DNA from 2 places in the Streptomyces sirii genome. Region 2 is predicted to be linked to the other one. Evidence: riboswitches for the same ligand, from Rfam matches in the RefSeq annotation. Region 2 holds a riboswitch; the other holds the start of a gene.

Region 1 (9,733 bases), 4.5 Mb from region 2:
CCAGCGCGCCCGGACCGGTGACCTCCAGCCTGCGCAGCGGGGTCATGTCGTACAGCGCGACCCTCTCGCGGGTCGCCCGCGCCTCGGCGGCGGCGATCGGCGACCAGTAGCGGGCGGACCAGGCGTCGCGTTCGGGGAGCCGAAGCCCCTCGGCGAGCGGGGCGTTGGCCTCGTACCAGTGGGGGCGCTCCCAGCCGCCGCTTTCGAGGAAGTACGCGCCGAGCTGCTGCTGGCGTGCGTGGAAGGGGCTGGTGCGCAGCGGTCGGGGCTGCTCCATGGGCTGCAGGGGGTGGATGACGTCATAGACCTCGATGAAGTTCTGGGCGCCGCGGTCGGCGATATAGGCGGGCGATCGCTGGGCGTCCTCGAAGCGGTAGAGGTCGCACTCGTGGATGTCGGTGGTGGGCCGGCCGTCCGTCATCCACTCGGCGACGGCTTTGGCGACGCCCGCGGAGTGGGTGACCCAGACCGCCTCGGCGAGCCAGAATCCCCGCAGTTCACGGGATTCGCCGAGCACCGGCATCCCGTCGGGGGTGAAGGAGAAGACGCCGTTGAAGCCCTCGGCCACGCGGGAGGCGCCCAGCGCGGGCAGCAGGGTGACGCTGTCCTGCCAGCTCGGCGCGAAGTCGTCCTCGGTGAAGGGCAGCGACGACGGCATGACGGGAGCTTCGTCGAAGGCGGGGACGGTGAAGGGGTCGACGGGCATCGGGCGGTGGGCATAGGAGCCGATGCCGATGCGGTCGGTGTGCTCGCGGAAGTACAGATCGCGGTCCTGGAAGCGCAGGATCGGCCGGCTCGCCTCGGTGCGGGGGTCGTTGACGCCCGCGAGTTCGGGGAGCGGTTCGGTCGTGGCGTACTGGTGGGCGAGCGGGAGCAGGGGCACGTCCACCCCGGCCATCGCGCCGATCACCGGGCCCCAGAAGCCTGCGGCCGAGACGACATGGTCGGCGGGGAAGGTGCCCCGGTCGGTGCGGACGCCGGTGACGCGACCGTCCTCCCGCTCGATGCCGGTGACGGTGTGCCGTTCCAGGAAGCGGGCGCCGTGCCGCGCGGCCCGCTCCATCTGGGCGCGGCAGGCGAGAGTTGCGCGGGCCAGCCCGTCGTCGGGGGTGTGGAAGCCGCCGTGGAGCCTGGTCTCGTCGAGCATCGGCCAGAGCTGCTTGCACTGCCGCGGGGTGAGCAGTTCCCCCCGCACGCCCCAGGAGGCGGCGAGTCCGGCCTTGCGGTGCAGATCGGCCCAGCGGGCTTCTGTGGTGGCGACCTCCAGGCCGCCGACGGGGTGGAAGCAGGGCAGTCCGTCGGCCTCCAGGGAGCCGAACTTCCGCACCGTGTAGGCGGCGAACTCGGTCATGGTCTTGGAGGGGCCGGTCTGGAAGACCAGGCCCGGGGCGTGCGAGGTAGAGCCGCCGGGGGCCGGCAGCGGGCCCTGTTCGAGGACGGTGACGTCGGTCCAGCCGCGGGCGGTCAGCTCATCGGCGAGGGAGCAGCCGACGATGCCGGCGCCGATGACAACCACACGGGAACTGTTGGCGGGCGTACGGGACATGCCCCTCCTCCTGCTGGTCGGGGTGGTCGACGGGGGTGCTGTGCCGTTACCGGATCGGTGGGGTGCGGGGCACCCCCAGGGACGCCGCTACAGGACCACGACGGAGCGCAGCACCTGGCCGTCGCGCATCTTGTCGAAGGCGGACTCCACCTCGTCCAGGCCGATCGTCTCGGTGACGAACCCTTCGAGGTCGAGCCGTCCGCTGAGGTAACGGTCGATCAGAATGGGGAAGTCGCGGCTGGGCAGGCAGTCGCCGTACCAGGAGGACTTCAGCGCGCCACCGCGCGAGAAGAGGTCGATCAGCGGCAGCTCGATGCGCATCTCGGGGTCGGGGACGCCGACCAGGACCAGGGTCCCGGCCAGATCGCGCAGATAGAAGCCCTGGGTGAAGGTCTCGGGGCGGCCGACCGCGTCGATGACGACATCGGCGCCGTTGCCGCCGGTAAGTTGCCGTACGGCCTCGATGGCGTCCGCACCACGGGAGTTGACGGTGTGGGTGGCGCCGAAGCGGGTGGCGCCGTCCAGCTTCCGCTCGTCGATGTCGATCGCGATGACCCGGCGCGCCCCGGCGATCGAGGCGCCGGCGATCGCGGCGTTGCCGACCCCGCCGCAGCCGATGACGGCGACGGTGTCACCGCTGCCGACGGCCCCGGTGTGCACGGCCGCGCCGTACCCCGCCATCACCCCGCAGCCGATCAGCCCGGCCGCCTCGGGGCGCGCCGAGGGGTCGACCTTCACCGCCTGCCCGGCGGCGACCAGCGTCTTCTCGGCGAACGCCCCGATGCCGAGCGCGGGGCTGAGCGGGGTGCCGTCCAGGAGAGTCATCGGCTGGGCGGCGTTGCGGGAGTCGAAGCAGTACCAGGGCCGGCCGCGGCGGCAGGACCGGCAGCTGCCGCAGGGCGCCCGCCAGGCGAGTACCACGTAGTCGCCCGGGGAGAGTTCGGTGACGCCGGGGCCGACCGACTCGATGACGCCGGCCGCCTCATGGCCGAGCAGGAAGGGGAACGCGTCGTTGATCGCGCCGTCCCGATAGTGCAGATCGGTGTGGCAGACGCCGCAGGCCTGCACGGCGACGAGCACCTCGCCCGGACCGGGATCCGGCACCAGAATCGTCCGCAGCTCGACCGGTGCGCCGTGTTTCGCCGCGACGACGGCATGGACTTCGTGTGGCATGCCCTACCCCTCAGTGTTGCGCACTGCACGACTGGTTGCGCGATGAGAGACATAGTGGGAACGCCGCATCGGCACCGTCAAGGGGGTGCGGGCTAGCTGTTGGTAAAAGGCCTGTGACGCGTCCCGACACGACCGCGGGGCCGGAACAACCGCTCCGGCCCCGCCCGCGCACCCGTACCCGTCAGTCGCTCAACAGGCGTACCCCATCCGCCGCGAGAGCTCCTCGGCCGCGGAAACGGTGCCCTTGACGACCTCGGGCAGCCGCTCCTCGTCCAGCCGGTAGGCGGGCACCGAGACGCTGATCGCCCCGATCACCGAGCCGTCGTGCGCCCGCACCGGCGCCGCGACCGCGCGCAGCCCGAGTTCCAGCTCCTCGACCGCCACCGCGAATCCCCGCTCGACGACCTCCCCGAGCTGCCGGCGCAGCTCGGCTGCCGAGGTGACCGTCCGCTCGGTGAGCCGCGGCAGCTTCCGCCCCAGGACCGCCTCCTGGACCGGCGCGGGCTGGTACGCCAGCAGCGCCTTGCCGCTGGAGGTGGCGTGCAGCGGCGTACGCCGGCCGAGCCAGTTCTGCGCGGTGACCGAGGCCGGGCCGCGCGCCTGCATGATGTTGACCGCGGCATCGCTCTCCAGCACCGCGATGTTCACCGTCTCCCCCAGCTCGTCGGCCAGCTGCTTGCAGACCGCCGCGCCCTCCTGGGAGATGTCCAGCCGTACGGCCGCCGCACCGGCCAGCCGCAGCACACCGGCACCGAGGTAGTACTTGCCGCGCTCCTGCTCCTGCCCCACCAGCCCGCGGTTCTCCAACACGCCGAGCAGCCGGAACGCGGTCGACTTGTGCACACCCAGCTCGTCGGCGACCTCGGTCACCCCGGCCTCGCCCAGCCGCGCGAGGATCTCCAGGACGGTCACCGCCCGGTCCACGGACTGCACGGCGCTCGCGGGCCCCTTCGGCGGCCGGCCCTCCGCCCGCCCCTCCACGTTGTCCGTCATCTGTTGGATCTCACCACCTGGGAACCCGCTCGCGGGTCCGATTCCGTGCGCTCGGCATTTCCGGGGATCCCTTGACGCATACGCTCCCCGTCTGGATTCTGTTGCGCATAGCGCTTCATCGTGCGCAACGCGAAACTCGATGATACCGAACAGTAACAGGGGGGTCCTGTGATTCCTGTCTGCCACCTCGTCGACCTGCCCACAGGCGAGTCCGTACGCATCGACACCGCACCTCCGATCGCCGTCTTCAACGCCGACGGGCAGCTGTACGCCATCGACGACACCTGCACCCACCAGGACGCCTCGCTCGCGGACGGCTGGCTGGAGGGGTGTCTGGTCGAATGCCCGCTGCACGCCGCTTCATTCGATCTCCGCACCGGAGCGCCCACCTGCCTGCCCGCACGCCGGGCGGTACGCACCCATCCCGTCACCGTCGAGGACGGCATGATCTACGTCCACCACGCCGCCGAGGAGGGCACCGCCGCATGAACTCGGTCGCTGTCATCGGGGCCTCGCTGGCGGGGCTGTACGCCGCGCGGGCCCTGCGCGCCCAGGGGTTCGAGGGCCGCCTGGTGATCGTCGGGGTCGAGCGGCACCGCCCCTACGACCGGCCGCCGCTGTCCAAGGACTTCCTCACCGGCTCGGCCGGCCAGGAACAACTGGCCCTCGCCGACGCCGAGGAGATCGCCGAACTCGACGCCGAATGGCTGCTGGGCACCCGGGCCGTCGGGCTCGACACCGCCGCGGGTGCGGTGCTGCTCGACGGCGACCGGGCCCTGAGCGCCGACGGCGTGGTCATCGCCACCGGCGCCGCCCCCCGCCGCCTCGCCGGCTCCGCGCCCGGCGGAGCGCACACCCTGCGCACTCTCGACGACGCCCAGGCGCTGCGCGCGGACCTCGTCCGGGGCCCGGTCCGGGTCGTGGTGATCGGTGCCGGCTTCATCGGCGCCGAGGTCGCCGCCTCCTGCGCCGCCCTCGGCCATGACGTCACCGTCGTCGAGGCCGCGCCGCTGCCCCTCCTTGCCCCACTCGGCGACGAGATGGCCCGGATCTGCTCCGCGCTGCACGCGGACCACGGCGTCACCCTCCTCACCGGCACCGGCGTCGCCCGCCTGCACGGCGGCGGCACCGACGGGCGGGTCACCGCGGTCGAGCTGTCCGACGGCCGGCTGCTGCCCGCCGAGGTCGTGGTCACCGGCATCGGCGTACGCCCGAACACCGACTGGCTCGCCGGCTCCGGGCTGCCGCTCGACGACGGTGTGCGCTGCGACGCCGGCTGTGTCACCCCGCTCCCCAACGTCGTGGCCGTCGGCGATGTCGCCAGGGTGGCCGGCACCCGCGCCGAACACTGGACCAGCGCGACCGAGCAGGCCGCGGTGGCGGCCCGGAACCTGCTGGCCGGCAGCACCGTCGCCACCCACCGCGCGCTGCCCTACTTCTGGTCCGACCAGTACGGCGTACGCATCCAGTTCGCCGGCCGGCGGGGCCCCACCGACACCCCGCGCGTCCTCGAAGGCTCCCCCGACGACCGCAGCTTCCTGGCCTGCTACGAACGCGACGGACGCACCACCGCCGTCCTCGCCCTCAACCGGCCCCGCCCCTTCATGCGACACCGCCGCGAACTCGCCCGCGCCACCCAGCCGGCCACCACCTGACCTCCCGCCCAGGAAGGCGCCGCCCCATGTCAGCGGCCTCGGTCCTCCGCGCCTTCGCGGGGCTCCAGGCGGAAGTTGAACGCGGCGCCGCCGGTGTCGACGGCCGTGGCGCCGCCGTCGACGGTGAGCACCGCGCCGTTGACGAAGGACGCGGCAGGCGACAGGAGCCAGTCGATGGCCTCGGCGACCTCACGTGGCTCGCCGGGGCGGCCGACGGGGAGGAGCCGGGTGGCCTCCTCGTACGCGGCGTCGACGCCGCCGTCGAGACCGGACTCGTCGGCGAACCGCGCCATCCGCCGGTCGGCCATCTCGGTACGTACCCAGCTGGGGCAGACGATGTTGGCGCGCAGCCCCTCGCGTCCGTAGTCCACGGCGAGGGAGCGGCAGAGCTGGAGCAGGGCCGCCTTGGAGGTCGCATAGGCGGCGTTGCCGTCGCCGTTGCGCAGGGCGGAGACCGAGGCGACCGCGACGACGGCACCACGTGCCGCCAACAGGTGTGGCAGGGCGGCGCGTTGGAGGAGGAAGGGGCCGGTGACGTTGGTGGTCATGACGGCCTCCCAGTCCTCGATCGACAGATCGCCGACGGAGCCGCTGCGGGCGATACCGGCGTTGAGGACCAGACCGTCGAGCCGTCCGTACGCAGACACCGCGGCATCGACCAGGCCCTGGACGGCCTCGGGGTCGGCGGTGTCGGAGGGGTGGGCCAGGGCGCCGGTCTCCTCGGCGAGGCGGTGCAGCGGTTCGGGCCGGCGACCGGAGATCACCACCTGGTGGCCGGCCGCCCGCAGCAGCCGGGCGGTGGCGGCACCGATGCCCGTACCGCCGCCCGTCACGATGACAACGCGCTGTTCCGCCATGGTCGTTCGCCCTCCGCTTGATGATCGCTTACCGCCCTGGCGATCATACGGAGGGCGCTCGCCCGGCCGCCGCACACTTCCGGCCCCCTCCCACCCCGCCCCGCGCGGGACTACGGTGCCGCGCCGTCAGGCCGCCTTCAGCTGACGGGCCGCGGCGTCGACGGTCTGGGTGAGCAGGGTCGCGATGGTCATGGGGCCGACGCCGCCGGGGACCGGGGTGATCAGGGAGGCGAGGCCGCTCGCGGAGTCGAAGTCCACATCGCCGACGTTGCCGGGGTTGTAGCCGGCGTCGATGACGACGGCGCCGGGCTTGATGTGCTCGCCGGTGAGCAGACGGGGCCGGCCGACCGCGGCGATCAGGACGTCGGCCTGCCGGGTGATCGACGCGAGGTCGGCGGTGCGGGAGTGGCAGTAGGTGACGGTGGCGTTGCGGCCGAGCAGCAGCATCCCGACGGGCTTGCCGAGGATCGCGCTGCGGCCGACGACGACGGCGTGCTTGCCGGCCAGTTCGACGTCGTAGTGGTCGAGGAGGCGGAGGATGCCGCCCGGTGTGCAGGAGGCGAAGCCGTCGGCGCCGAAGCTCATCGTGGCGAAGGAGTGGTAGGTGACGCCGTCGACGTCCTTCTCGGGGGCGATGGCCTCGAACGCGGCGCGCTCGTCGATGTGCGGGCCGACCGGGTGCTGGAGGAGGATGCCGTGGACCGTCGGGTCGTCGGACAGCTCGGTGAGGGTGCCGACCAGCTCCGCGGTCGTGGTCTCGGCGGGCAGTGCGATATGCCGCGACCGGATGCCGGCCTTCTCACAGCGGGCGCGCTTCATCCGTACGTACGTCGCGGAGGCGGGGTCGTCACCGACCAGCACGGTCGCCAGGCAGGGGGCCTGGCCGGTCTGCCGGGTGAGGGCCGTCGCGCGCTTCGCGGCCTGCTCGACGATGCTGCGGGCCAGTGCGCTGCCGTCCATGAGGCGGGCGGTCGGGGACATCGGGTGCTCCTGAGCGTCGTGCGGGATCGCCCAGGCGCGCGGCAGTGGCCGGATGCGGCCGGGCCGCTCCCCGGTGGTACTCCACCCAAGCGCCAGTCACGGCCCGCCGACCACTGTAATCGACGGCGGAACGCTCCTGGGAGCCGGCGTCAGGTGCCCCCGTGGCCGCCCGGGGCCGGGGTGGGCGTGGGGGGCGTGGTGGCTTCCCATTGGCTGAGAATGCCGTCCCAGTCGTGCTGGGCGGTGGTAATGGCGCTGGGGTCCCAGGTGGCAGGAGAGGGCTGTTGCCCTTGGTACACCTGGTAGTCCTGGTAGCTCTGGTTGCCCTGGAAATTCTGATAGCCCTGGTACTCCTGGTAGCCCCGGTACTCCGCGTTGTTCTGGTAGCCGGCGTACTGCTGCTGCTTCCAGGGTTCGTGCTCGTACGTCTCCCGTGGGGGCTGCGATGGTCGCTCGCGCCAGGTCAGATGAGGGGTCTCGGACTGCGGGGAGGACTGGAGGGTGGCCATCCGGCGGTGGCGGCCGATGCGGTCCGGTGGAGTGGCCTGCGGGGTCTGGCGGTTCTCGGTGGACAGCTGCTGGGCGCGGGCCACGAGGAAGCGGACGTCGAGACCGAGTTCGGTGGCCAGGGCCGTGAGGTCGACCCCGGTGTGCCAGCTGCTCATCAGGATCGCGTCCAGGGCCGGCGCCCAGGCCGACTCGGTGGACAGGGGCCCGGTGCCCTGGGGTGCGGTGGCCTGAGTCGGGGGCGCCTGAGGTGGGGCGGCTTGGGGTGGAGTGGCCTGGGGCGCTGCGGCCTGGAGCGGGCCGGTCGCCGGTGCGCCGGTGTGGCCCGTCGGGGCCTGGCCGGGCGCGGCAGCCTGGCCCGCGGGGTGCGCGGCGGGGTGGGCGGTCTGCCCCTGCTGGTGGGCGGCGGCCGGCTGTGCGGGGACGTGCTCCCGGGCAACGGTCTGCTCGCCCGCGAGCGGCTGCTCGGTGGCGGGGTGGGCCGGCTGGGCGGGCTGGGCGAGCAGGCTCTTGGCGACCGCGCGGGCGTCGTCCTTGCCCACCGTGCGGCGGGCCAGGCGCACTTCGCGCTCGTCCAGGCCGAGCAGGTCCGCCACCACCGCATCGCTGCCCACGGTCACGGCGAAGGCGGCCAGCGTCCGCGACCGGCGGACCTCGGCCTCGTCGAGGAGTCCCTGCGTCCGGCGGACCTCGTCATCGCTGCTGCAAAACGCCTGTGCGAGTACCGCGTGGCGCTCCCACAACTCCCTCGGTTCCATGACTGCGACAACGTTCCTCCGTCCGGATTGGACTGCTTCCCGGCAATAGATCACTGCATGGGGTGATATTCGAGGGCGTTTCGCCCCCCACGGAAGGACGCATGTGCGGGGAGCCGCAAAAATACGCAGTGACCACAGGCCCCCAGGATCGTTTCAACGGCCATGAGCGCTCCTACCTCCGGCACCGTGGCAGGTCACGGACAGACTTCCCTCCCCCGCCCCGGCTCCATGCCCCGGTGGATCACCGCCGAGGTCGCCCGGCAGACGCCCCTGTACGCCACTCTGGTGCGGACGTGGACGGAGCGCGCCGCCACGGTACCCGGGGTCGCCGACCCCGAATGGCAGCGGCTGGTCTCGTACCGCTGTTTCATGGAGGAGACCGAGACCGCGCTGGCCGCCCTCCGGCCGCACCGCGCGCCCGACGTGCTGCCCGCGCGCCGCCCGGTCCCGGCCGCCCGGCCCGCCCGGCTGGACTCCTGAGCCGGCCGGATCGCCCGGAGTACCGTTGAGTTGTCGAGTTTTCCCGCTGTCCGGCTTCCGGGCCGACAGCGGCTTTGACCAGCGACGGAGCCCGGGTGAGCGCGAGGGATGACACGGACTTCGACCCGATCGGCGCGATCGGGCGGGTGACCGTCTCGATTCCGAGCGACGGACCGGGCGAGGTGCTGCTGCCCGTACGCGGCGGGACCGAGGCCTTCGCCGCCTGGTCCCGAGAGCCCATCGCCCGCCATACGCAGGTCGTCGTGGTGGACCACACCTCGGCGCGGTCGGTGATCGTCGCGCCGCTGCCGACCGACTGACCCGGACCGGAGCCCGTACGGCCGAGCCGAGGGTGCTTCCCCCGCGCTGCGCGGTCCCCGCCCGGAGTGCCCGAGGCCGGCCGCACCGGACCAGGAGCCTTGTGATGTTGTTCTGGCATGTTCCCGCGCCGAACGAGGCGCTGTTGATCTCCGGCTCGAAGCGCCGTGCGGGGGACGCGCAATTCCGTATCGTCACGGGCCATGGCTGCTGGGTCATGCCCGTCAAGCAGAAGGCGAGCGTGCTGTCGCTGTCGCTGCGGGAGGCGGAGATCTCCGAGGACTGCGTCACCCAGCAGGGCATCCGACTCGCCGTCCGGGCGGTCGCCGTCTTCAAGGTCGGCGACGACTCCACGTCGATCGCCAACGCCGCACGACGCTTCCTGAGCGAGCAGGACACCATGGAGGATCTGGTGGGGCGGATCTTCGCCGGCCACCTGCGCTCGATCGTCGGCGGGCTGACCGT
Region 2 (9,733 bases):
TGCGTGGGGATGCCGTGTGCGGCCGGGTCCCCGAAGCTCTCGCGCTTCCGCTGAAGGAAGCTGCCGTACGGCTCCGGGACCGCGATCGAAACGCCCAGCGTTACGGTCCCCACTGCGTTCTCCCTCCTGACGTGTGTGCGGCACGCTCGCGCACCCTCATAGTGTGCCGGGTGCGCGCCCCTTGCGGGGAGCGTCCCCCGCCCTGTGACAAACAGGGCCATGGGCCCCCCGAGGCGGGGACCCACTGCTCTGTGCGGACCGTCCGGCGGGTCCGTGCGGCCGCGCGGACGGGTCCCGTCAGTGCTTGGCCGGCAGCAGTCCGAGCCGGTCATAGGTGGTGGCGAGGGTCTCGGCGGCGACCGCGCGGGCCTTCTCCGCACCCTTGGCCAGGATCGAGTCCAGCGTCTCGGGGTCGTCCAGATATTCCTGCGTACGGTCCCGGAACGGTGTGACGAATTCGACCATCACCTCGGCGAGGTCGGTCTTGAGGGCGCCGTACATCTTGCCCTCGTACTCCCGCTCCAGCTCCGGGATCGAGGTGCCCGTGAGGGAGGAGTGGATCGTCAGGAGGTTGGAGACGCCCGGCTTGTTCTCGGTGTCGTAGCGGATCACGGTGTCGGTGTCGGTGACCGCGCTCTTGACCTTCTTCGCCGTCGCCTTCGGCTCGTCCAGGAGGTTGATCAGGCCCTTCGGCGTGGACGCCGACTTGCTCATCTTGATCGACGGGTCCTGGAGGTCGTAGATCTTGGCCGTCTCCTTGAGGATGTACGGCGCCGGGATCGTGAAGGTGTCGCCGTAGCGGCCGTTGAAGCGCTCGGCGAGGTCGCGGGTCAGCTCGATGTGCTGGCGCTGGTCCTCGCCCACCGGGACCTGGTGGGCCTGGTAGAGGAGGATGTCGGCGACCTGGAGGATCGGGTACGTGAACAGGCCGACGGAGGCGCGGTCGGCGCCCTGCTTGGCGGCCTTGTCCTTGAACTGGGTCATCCGGGAGGCCTCGCCGAAGCCGGTGAGGCAGTTCATGACCCAGCCGAGCTGGGCGTGCTCGGGCACATGGCTCTGCACGAAGAGCGTGCAGCGCTCCGGGTCGAGGCCGGCGGCCAGCAGCTGGGCGGCCGCGATCCGGGTGTTCCGCCGCAGCTCCGCCGGGTCCTGCGGAACGGTGATCGCATGCAGGTCGACGACCATGTAGAAGGCGTCGTGGGACTCCTGCAGCGCTACCCACTGGCGGACGGCGCCGAGGTAGTTGCCGAGGTGGAAGGAGCCGGCGGTGGGCTGAATGCCGGAGAGCACACGCGGACGATCGAGAGCCATGGCACCGATTGTCTCAGGTCGCGCGTGCTCCCCGGCGCGTGGCCGGGAAATGCCCCGGGGCCGCAGGTGCCCGGGACCGCAGGGGCCCCGGGCGCCGACGGTCGCGGACTCAGCCGCCGATCGGCAGGCCCGGCGCCGGATAGGCCGCCATCAGCTCGGCGACCTCCCCACGGATCGCCCCCAGTGCCGCCTCGTCGCCCTCGGCCGCGGCCCGTACGGCCCGGTCGATCCACTCCGCGACCTGCGGCATCCGGTCCGTGCCCAGGCCTCGGGAGGTCAGCGAGGGGGTGCCGATGCGGATGCCCGAGGGATCGAAGGGCTTGCGCGGGTCGAACGGGACGGTGTTGTAGTTGACGACGATGCCGGCCCGGTCCAGGGCCTTCGCGGCCACCTTGCCGGGGACGTCCTTGGAGGTGAGGTCGATCAGCACCAGGTGGTTGTCGGTACCGCCGGAGACCAGGTCGTAGCCGCGGGCCAGCAGCGCCTCGGCGAGCGCCTTGGCGTTGGCGACGACGGCGTGCGCGTACTGCCCAAAGGACGGGGCGGCCGCCTCGTGCAGGGCGACCGCGATGGCGGCGGTGGTGTGGTTGTGCGGGCCGCCCTGCAGGCCCGGGAAGACGGCCTTGTCGAGGGCCTTGGCGTGACTGGCGCGGGACATCAGCATCGCGCCGCGCGGCCCGCGCAGGGTCTTGTGCGTGGTCGTGGAGATCACGTCGGCGTGCGGTACGGGCGAGGGGTGGGCGCCGCCCGCGATCAGGCCGGCGATGTGCGCGATGTCCGCGACGAGGACCGCGTCGACCTCCCGCGCGATCTCGCCGAAGGCGGCGAAGTCGATGGTGCGGGGGACGGCCGTGCCACCACAGAAGATGATCTTCGGGCGCTCCTTGCGGGCGAGGTCGCGCACCTCGTCGAAGTCGATCAGCCCGCTGTCGGCGCGTACGCCGTACTGGACGCCGCGGAACCAGGTGCCGGTGGCCGAGACGCCCCACCCGTGGGTGAGGTGGCCGCCCATCGGCAGCGCCATGCCCAGCACGGTGTCGCCGGGCTCGGCGAAGGCCAGGTACGCGGCGAGGTTGGCGGGCGAGCCGGAGTACGGCTGGACGTTGGCGTGTTCGACGCCGAAGACGGCCTTGGCGCGCTCGACGGCCAGCGTCTCGACGCGGTCGATGTTCTGCTGGCCTTCGTAGTAGCGACGGCCCGCGTACCCCTCGCTGTACTTGTTCTGCAGGACCGTGCCGGTGGCTTCCAGGACGGCGGCGGAGACGTAGTTCTCGCTGGGGATCAGCCGCAGGGTGTCGGCCTGGAGCCGCTCCTCGGCGCCCACGAGGGCGGCGAGTTCGGGATCGGCGGCGTGCAGCGCGGGATGGGAAAGGGGCAGTGACATGGCGTCCTCCGGGGCGCTCGATCGGTGGTCCGGTCGGGTCCCGGGTGCCCAGGCGGGCGGCACCTCGTGATGGTGTCCTCGCACCGCTCCCTCGGGGTCGATTCCCCGCACGCCAGTCGCGGTGCGCACCGTCGAGTCTAGGGGTGCCGTCCAGGGGGTGCCGCTCCGATCCCGGTATCCCGCCGACGCCGGAACACCGAACCGTCCCAACGGCTTCCGAACAAACCACCCACGCGGCAAGATAGAGGGGCATCTCGATGCATATGCCCCGTACGGCCTACCGAACGGAGTCACCGGTGACGTCAACGGAACGCAGCATCGCCGCCGCCGAAGCCCACAGCGCGCACAACTACCATCCGCTGCCCGTCGTCGTGGCCACCGCCGAGGGCTCCTGGATGACGGATGTGGAGGGCCGGCGCTATCTGGACATGCTCGCCGGGTACTCCGCGCTGAACTTCGGGCACGGCAACCGCCGTCTGCTGGACGCCGCCAAGGCCCAGCTGGAACGGGTCACGCTCACCTCGCGCGCCTTCCACCACGACCGGTTCGGTGACTTCTGCGCCGCGCTGGCCGAACTGTGCGGGATGGAGCTGGTGCTGCCGATGAACACCGGCGCCGAGGCGGTCGAGACGGCCGTCAAGACGGCCCGCAAGTGGGGCTACGAGGTGAAGGGCGTCCCGGACGGCCAGGCCAAGATCATCGTCGCGGAGAACAACTTCCACGGCCGGACCACCACCATCGTCTCCTTCTCCACCGACCCCGAGGCCCGCGCCGGCTTCGGCCCGTACACCCCCGGCTTCGAGATCGTCCCGTACGGCGACCCGGCGGCGCTGGAGGCGGCCGTCGACGACCGCACCGTCGCCGTCCTCCTGGAACCGATCCAGGGCGAGGCGGGCGTGCTGGTGCCGCCGCCGGGCTACCTGGCGGGCGTGCGGGAGCTGACCCGCCGCCGGAACGTGCTGTTCATCGCCGACGAGATCCAGTCCGGGCTGGGCCGCACGGGCCGGACCTTCGCCTGCGAGCACGAGGGCGTGGTGCCCGACATGTACGTACTGGGCAAGGCGCTGGGCGGCGGAGTGGTGCCGGTGTCGGCGGTGGTCTCCTCCCGCGAGGTGCTCGGGGTCATCGCGCCCGGCGAGCACGGCTCGACGTTCGGCGGCAACCCGCTCGCCTGCGCGGTGGCACTGGAGGTCATCGCGATGCTGCGGACCGGTGAACTCCAGCAGCACGCCGCGGAGTTGGGCGAGCATCTGCACAGCGAGCTGAGGCTGCTGGTGGGCGACGGCACGGTGGACGCGGTGCGCGGCCGCGGGCTGTGGGCGGGCGTGGACATCAACCCCGCGCGCGGCACCGGCCGGGAGGTCTCCGAGCAGCTGATGGCGCGGGGCGTGCTGGTCAAGGACACCCACGGCGCGACGATCCGGATCGCCCCGCCGCTGGTGATCAGCAAGGAGGACCTGGACTGGGGGCTGGCCCGGCTGCGGGAGGTGCTGGAGGGGTAGCGGGTGCCGCGAGCACGCAGCGGGCGACCGGCGGGCCGAGGGCCCTGGCCGCTCGCTGCGCCATGCGGCGGACGGGCGCGCACGGTGACGGGTGGGCACGCCGCATGGGCGCGCGGCGCCCGGTGCACTCGCGGTGGCGCGCCTCAGCGGATCACATGCGGCACGAAACGCGCGTACTCGTCCGTGACCGGTCCGGACGACTCGCGGATGCCCAGCCCCGCCGCCTCGTCCTCGACGACCCAGGCGCCGAGGACGACACGGTTGCCGTCGAAGTCCGGCAGCGGCGCCAGTTCCTGGTAGCAGCACGGGTCTTCGGGCCCGCGCGGCACCGGGGCGGCACCCGGCTCGTGCAGCGTGACGCCGGCGCCCTCCCGGCCGAGCAGCGGCTTGGCCGCGTATCCGCGGGTGTGCGCCAGCTCGCGCGGCCCGTCGAGGTACGCGGGCAGCAGGTTCGGATGCCCGGGGTAGAGCTCCCACAGCACCGCCAGCAGCGCCTTGTTGGAGAGCAGCATCTTCCAGGCGGGTTCGATCCAGAGGGTGGAGCCGGTGCCGCCGCCGTTGTCGAGGGTGTCCAGGACGTACCCGCCGAAGTCGTCGGTGGCCAGCCACTCCCACGGGTAGAGCTTGAAGCACGCCCGCATGAAGCGCAGCCGCTGGTCGACGAAGCGGCCCGAGAGCCGGTCCCAGCCGATGTCCTCCATCGAGACGGCGACCGTCTCCAGGCCCGCCTGCTGCGCCGTCTCCTCCAGATACGCGACGGTCATCAGGTCCTCGCCGAGCTCGTCGCCCGCGGAGTGCGCGAAGTGCAGCGGCGCACCGGGCGGCAGCAGCGGGGCCTGCCGCTTCCAGGCCGCCACCAGCCGCTCGTGCAGCGAGTTCCACTGGTCGGCGCCCGGGAAGCGCTCCTCCATCCAGAACCACTGCGGGCTGGCGGCCTCGACCAGCGAGGTCGGCGTATCGGCGTTGTACTCCAGCATCTTGGCCGGGCCGGTGCCGTCGTAGTGCAGGTCGAACCGCCCGTAGAGGGAGGGGAGTTCGTCGCGCCGGCGCCAGGACTCGGCGACCAGGGCGGCCAGCCGGGGATCGTCGATGCCGAGGTCGGCGAAGCGGTCGTGCTCGACGATGTGCGCGGCCGCGGCCAGGCACATGCCGTGCAGCTCCTCGACGACCTCCTCCAGGGCCTCGACCTCGGGGAGGGTGAACTCGTAGTACGCGCTCTCGTCCCAGTACGGCCGCAGCGAATCGTCCGGGTAGCGGGTGAGCGGGTAGATCAGCCCCTGCGCCTCGACGGTCTGCTGCCAGCCGGGGCGGGGCTCGATGGTGTGGCGTTCCATGCCGTCCGGGCCGCTCAGCCGCCGAAGGAGCCGTGCCGGCCGCCGCCGCTGCCGTGCGACCCCGAGCAGCCGAAGCCGCCGCGGTTGACGGCCGAGCTCTTGCTGAAGGTGCCGTCGTCGGCGTACCTGCCGCCCTTGTTGCTCGGGTCGTAGTACCACTGGCCGTCGACGGGGCGCCTGGCGCTTGTGCCGCCGTTCTTGCCGTACCCGCCGCTCGTACCGCCGCTCCCGGTGGACGAGCCGCCGCCCGCGGAGCAGTTCTTGGAGTCGACGATGCGGTAGCCCTTGACCACGTCGTAGCTGTTGCGGTCGACGCAGCGCTTGTCGGGCTCGGAACCGCAGGACGTCAGGGCCGCGGCGAGCGCGCCCATGCCTCCCAGGATCACCGTGCTCGACCGCAGCCGCCGACGTGCCTTCTCGGCCATTTCTTCCCGCTTCCCCCGTGGATGTACTTCGGAAGTCCTTCGGACGTACGTCGTTCTTCGGACGTACATCGCGGTGACTCCGGCCAGCCTAGAGACCCGCTCCTCTCGCCCCCGATACGCCCCCGCCCTGATTCCGACTGATTCCGACTCGTCCCCCTGCGGCCGCCTCACGGCCCTGGGGAGGTTCTGCACCGTCCCGTCCGCTGTGTGCCGGGGGCGGAGGGGGCGAGGAACGGCCCGGACCGAACGGGGTGGGGCGGGGCGGATGGTGACCCGCGCCGGACGCCGGCCGGGGGCTGCACACGGCACCCTAGGCTGGCCGCCATGACGGAAAGCACCCCCGCGCCCGGCCCGATATCCGACGAGCTTTCGCTGCGCCATCCGGTGGCGTCCGACCATGCGCGCCTCCAGGGGGCCCTGGCCGACTGGTGGGGCGGACTGGGCGGTGAAGCGGGCGCACTGCAACGGAAGTTGCTGGTGCCGCGCCTGTTCCTGCAGCACTTCGCCGACACCAGCTTCCTCGTCGAGCGCCCCGACGGCACCCTGCACGCCTTCCTGATCGGCTTCCTCTCCCAGACCGACCCGCGCACGGCCTACATCCACTTCGTCGGCGTGTGCCCCGACGGCAAGCGCGGCGGCGTGGGCAGCGCACTGTACGAGCGCTTCTTCACCCTCGCCCGGGAGGCGGGCCGCAGCCGGGTCCGCTGCATCACCAGCCCCAACAACCGCGACTCCATCGCGTACCACACCCGCATGGGCTTCCGACTGGAGCCGGGTGACCGGACCGACGACGACGGCGTACCGGTGCACACGGACTACGACGGGCCCGGCCTGGACCGGGTGTCCTTCGTACGGGAGTTGTAGCCACGCCTGCTCCGTAGCGGCCATACCTGCCCGCGGCAACTACGCCTGCCCCGCAATCGATCAGCGCCGCCAAGACAACAGAGGCAACCCCGAGCGCACAAAACCCTTCCTTATCAACGGCACGTCTTATGCGGCATGCGGAATGAACAGGGGGAGTCGTGCGTCGGCGTTCACTTCTCGCGGCGACGGCCGCGCTCACTTTGACCGTCACCCTCGGCCTGGGGCTGCTCGGCTGCGGCTCGCCCCGGATGGCGGCCCTGCACGCCGACTGCACGACGAAGAGCCTGCGCTGGAAGCTCACCGTGCTGAAGAAGAAGCCGCACACCACCCACCGCGACGCGCGGCTCTCCATAGCCAACAAGGGCCCGGGGACCTGCGTCTTCCGCGGCTTCCCGGTCTTCGAGGTCCACGTCGGCAAGGGCCCCCTGTCCAACGGACAGGGGCACGGCCGGACCATGCCCATCGATCTCCCCCGCGGCGGCACACTGACCTCCGCGCTGCGCTACAAGGACTCCGACCGGGCCACGCAGCCCGAAGGCTGCATGGTCAGCAACGACACCGCCGTGGTCGCCGCACCGCGCGACGACCGGGACCTCCGCCCGATAACGGCCCACGACGAGAAGGGCCGGCGCACCTCGATGAGCATCTGCGAGGACACCATCTCGATGAGCCCGCCGACGGAGGTCGCGGAGTAGGCCGACGCCCGGAGACAACTCGACGCGCATGAGTGTTCCAGCAGCGCTCCGACCGGATGGAGCAGGACTTTCCCGGTCACGGCCGCTTAGCGGTCAAGCCTCCCGGTGGGAGGCGGCTCAAGCCTCACGGACGAACGTCGCACAGTCCGGACAGTCGTCGAGATATCGGTGCCGGCACTCGACGGTGTGTTGCAGGAAGGCGATCGCCTGCTGCCTGCGGAGCACTTCGCTTTCGAGTGCGGCGATCTTTTCTCGCACGACCGTCTGTGCCGCCGACTTCTTCGGTGACATGGCGGCGGTGATCTGCGGCAACGAGAGCCCGACGCGTCGCAGTTTCAGCACGGTGCGTGCCTGTTCCAGGGCGTTGTCGTCGTAGACGCGGTAGCCGTTGCCATCGCGACGGGTGGTGAGTGCCCCGACGTGTTCCCAGTGCCGCAGCACATGGGATTCGATTCCGAGTTCTGCGGCTGCTTCTCCGATCGTCCTCATCACCTGTTCCTCCTTGCCTTCATGTCGACCTGAACCCCTAGCGTCTCGATCATGCCTGACACCACTCGCCCGGCGGGCGCCCGTCACAGTTCATCGATCCTGGTCACCGGCGCGGCCGGCAACCTCGGCCGTGAGGTCGTCAACCGTCTCCACGCACACGGCGCGCGCGTGCGAAGCCTCGTGCGCCATCAGACCGCCGCGCGCACCGGAGTCGAGTCGGTGGTCGGCGACCTCACAGACCCCACTGCCGTCCGCGCGGCTCTCGTGGGCATCGACGCCGTCTTTCTGATCTGGCCGCTGCTCGATTCCGCCCCTGCCCACGACCTGGTTGCGGAACTCGCCGCAGCGGCACCCCGCGTCGTCTACCTGTCCTCGACAGCCATCGACGACGATGCCGCTCGCCAGAGCGATCCCATCGTTCAGGTGCACGCGGAGATGGAAGCCCTGCTCCACGACGCCGGTCTGCGACCCACGGTGCTGCGGAGCGACACTCTGGCCTCCAACGCCCGTGGCTGGACGCAGCAGTTGCGGGTGGGCGATGTGGTGTCGGGACCCGATGTCGCGCGCACAGCCGTCGTCGACGAGCGCGATGTGGCCGACGCGGCCGTAGCCGTATTGCTCACGCACCACGACCGACCCGATCACGAGCCGCATGTGCTGACAGGCCCTGAGGTGCTCGGTCGCGACGAGCAGGTCGCTCTCCTCGGTGCCGCACTCCGGCGCCGTCTGCGCTTCCAGGTGCTCCCGGCCGACCAGGCACGATCACGCATGCTCGCGGACGGTCGCCCCGAACACCTGGTGGAAGCGCTGATCGCCGCCTCGGTGCGCCGACCACGGACAGACCGCATCACCGATCATGTCGAGCGCCTCACCGGCCGACCGGCCGGCACCTTCGCGCAGTGGGCCGTCGACCACGCGGCCGAGTTCGGCCGATGACGTCCGCGGCACGGCCCACCAGCCAGACCATCACGGACTACTCCCCCGGTGGCAGCGCCCTGACCAGCGCGTCCAGGGCGCCCGCGAAAGAGTGGTCGGGTGGGGTGCCGTAGGCGACGACCAGGGCGTCGCGTGGGGGCGTGGGGGTGGCGGGGGCACGGAAGCGGGTCAGGCCGTCCAGGGCGAGGCCCTGCCAGCGGGCGGCCTGGATGATCGACTGCTCGGTGCCGGGCGGGAGTTCGAGTACGGCGTGCAGGCCGGCCGCGATACCGGAGACGTGGACGTGCGGCGCGCGCTCGGCCAGGGCCGCGACCAGCTGGTCGCGGCGGTGCCGGTAGCGCAGCCGCATACCGCGCAGATGCCGGTCGTAGGCGCCCGAGGAGACGAACTCGGCGAGGGTGAGCTGCTCCAGCGTGCCGGAGGACCATTCGCCGGCGCTCTTGAGGGCGAGTACGGGGTCGACGAGGCGGTCCGGCAGCACCATCCAGGCGAGCCGCAGCGCGGGGGCCAGGCTCTTGCTGGCGGTGCCCAGGTAGACGACGTGGTCGGGGTCGAGCCCCTGGAGCGCGCCGACGGGCTGGCGGTCGTAGCGGAACTCGCCGTCGTAGTCGTCCTCCAGGACGTAACCCCCGGTCGCGCGCGCCCAGTTGACGGCGGCGGCCCGGCGGTCGGGGTGCAGCGGCACGCCCGTGGGGAACTGGTGGGCAGGGGTGAGCAGGACCGCCCGCAGATCGTCGTGGGCGGTCAACTCCGCGGTCCGGGCGCCGTGTTCGTCGACGGCGAGCGGGACGAT

The links. Region 2 has a riboswitch for ZMP and ZTP ahead of glyA (serine hydroxymethyltransferase). Riboswitches for the same ligand answer to the same signal wherever they lie in the genome.
Region 1: linked by a shared signal. The riboswitch ahead of WAB15_RS05715 (bifunctional 5,10-methylenetetrahydrofolate dehydrogenase/5,10-methenyltetrahydrofolate cyclohydrolase) and the one ahead of glyA (serine hydroxymethyltransferase) in region 2 are both predicted to bind ZMP and ZTP.

What each region holds. Positions count from the first base shown of each region.
Region 1 covers NZ_CP147982.1:1,214,987-1,224,719, forward strand. Annotated here, with positions in the region: gene WAB15_RS05685 (FAD-dependent oxidoreductase) at 1-1,546, opposite strand, end outside; gene WAB15_RS05690 (S-(hydroxymethyl)mycothiol dehydrogenase) at 1,634-2,719, opposite strand; gene WAB15_RS05695 (IclR family transcriptional regulator) at 2,909-3,712, opposite strand; gene WAB15_RS05700 (bifunctional 3-phenylpropionate/cinnamic acid dioxygenase ferredoxin subunit) at 3,881-4,201, shown strand; gene WAB15_RS05705 (NAD(P)/FAD-dependent oxidoreductase) at 4,198-5,367, shown strand; gene WAB15_RS05710 (SDR family NAD(P)-dependent oxidoreductase) at 5,397-6,224, opposite strand; gene WAB15_RS05715 (bifunctional 5,10-methylenetetrahydrofolate dehydrogenase/5,10-methenyltetrahydrofolate cyclohydrolase) at 6,351-7,205, opposite strand; ZMP/ZTP riboswitch at 7,227-7,315, opposite strand; gene WAB15_RS05720 (hypothetical protein) at 7,355-8,470, opposite strand; gene WAB15_RS05725 (hypothetical protein) at 8,633-8,950, shown strand; gene WAB15_RS05730 (hypothetical protein) at 9,046-9,270, shown strand; gene WAB15_RS05735 (SPFH domain-containing protein) at 9,375-9,733, shown strand, end outside.
Region 2 covers NZ_CP147982.1:5,673,343-5,683,075, reverse strand. Annotated here, with positions in the region: gene WAB15_RS25690 (2'-5' RNA ligase family protein) at 1-113, opposite strand, end outside; gene trpS (tryptophan--tRNA ligase) at 298-1,311, opposite strand; gene glyA (serine hydroxymethyltransferase) at 1,421-2,695, opposite strand; ZMP/ZTP riboswitch at 2,735-2,825, opposite strand; gene rocD (ornithine--oxo-acid transaminase) at 2,959-4,197, shown strand; gene WAB15_RS25670 (glutathionylspermidine synthase family protein) at 4,341-5,531, opposite strand; gene WAB15_RS25665 (hypothetical protein) at 5,546-5,956, opposite strand; gene WAB15_RS25660 (GNAT family N-acetyltransferase) at 6,281-6,820, shown strand; gene WAB15_RS25655 (DUF4232 domain-containing protein) at 6,979-7,515, shown strand; gene WAB15_RS25650 (MerR family transcriptional regulator) at 7,633-8,004, opposite strand; gene WAB15_RS25645 (NAD(P)H-binding protein) at 8,056-8,940, shown strand; gene WAB15_RS25640 (PLP-dependent aminotransferase family protein) at 8,978-9,733, opposite strand, start outside.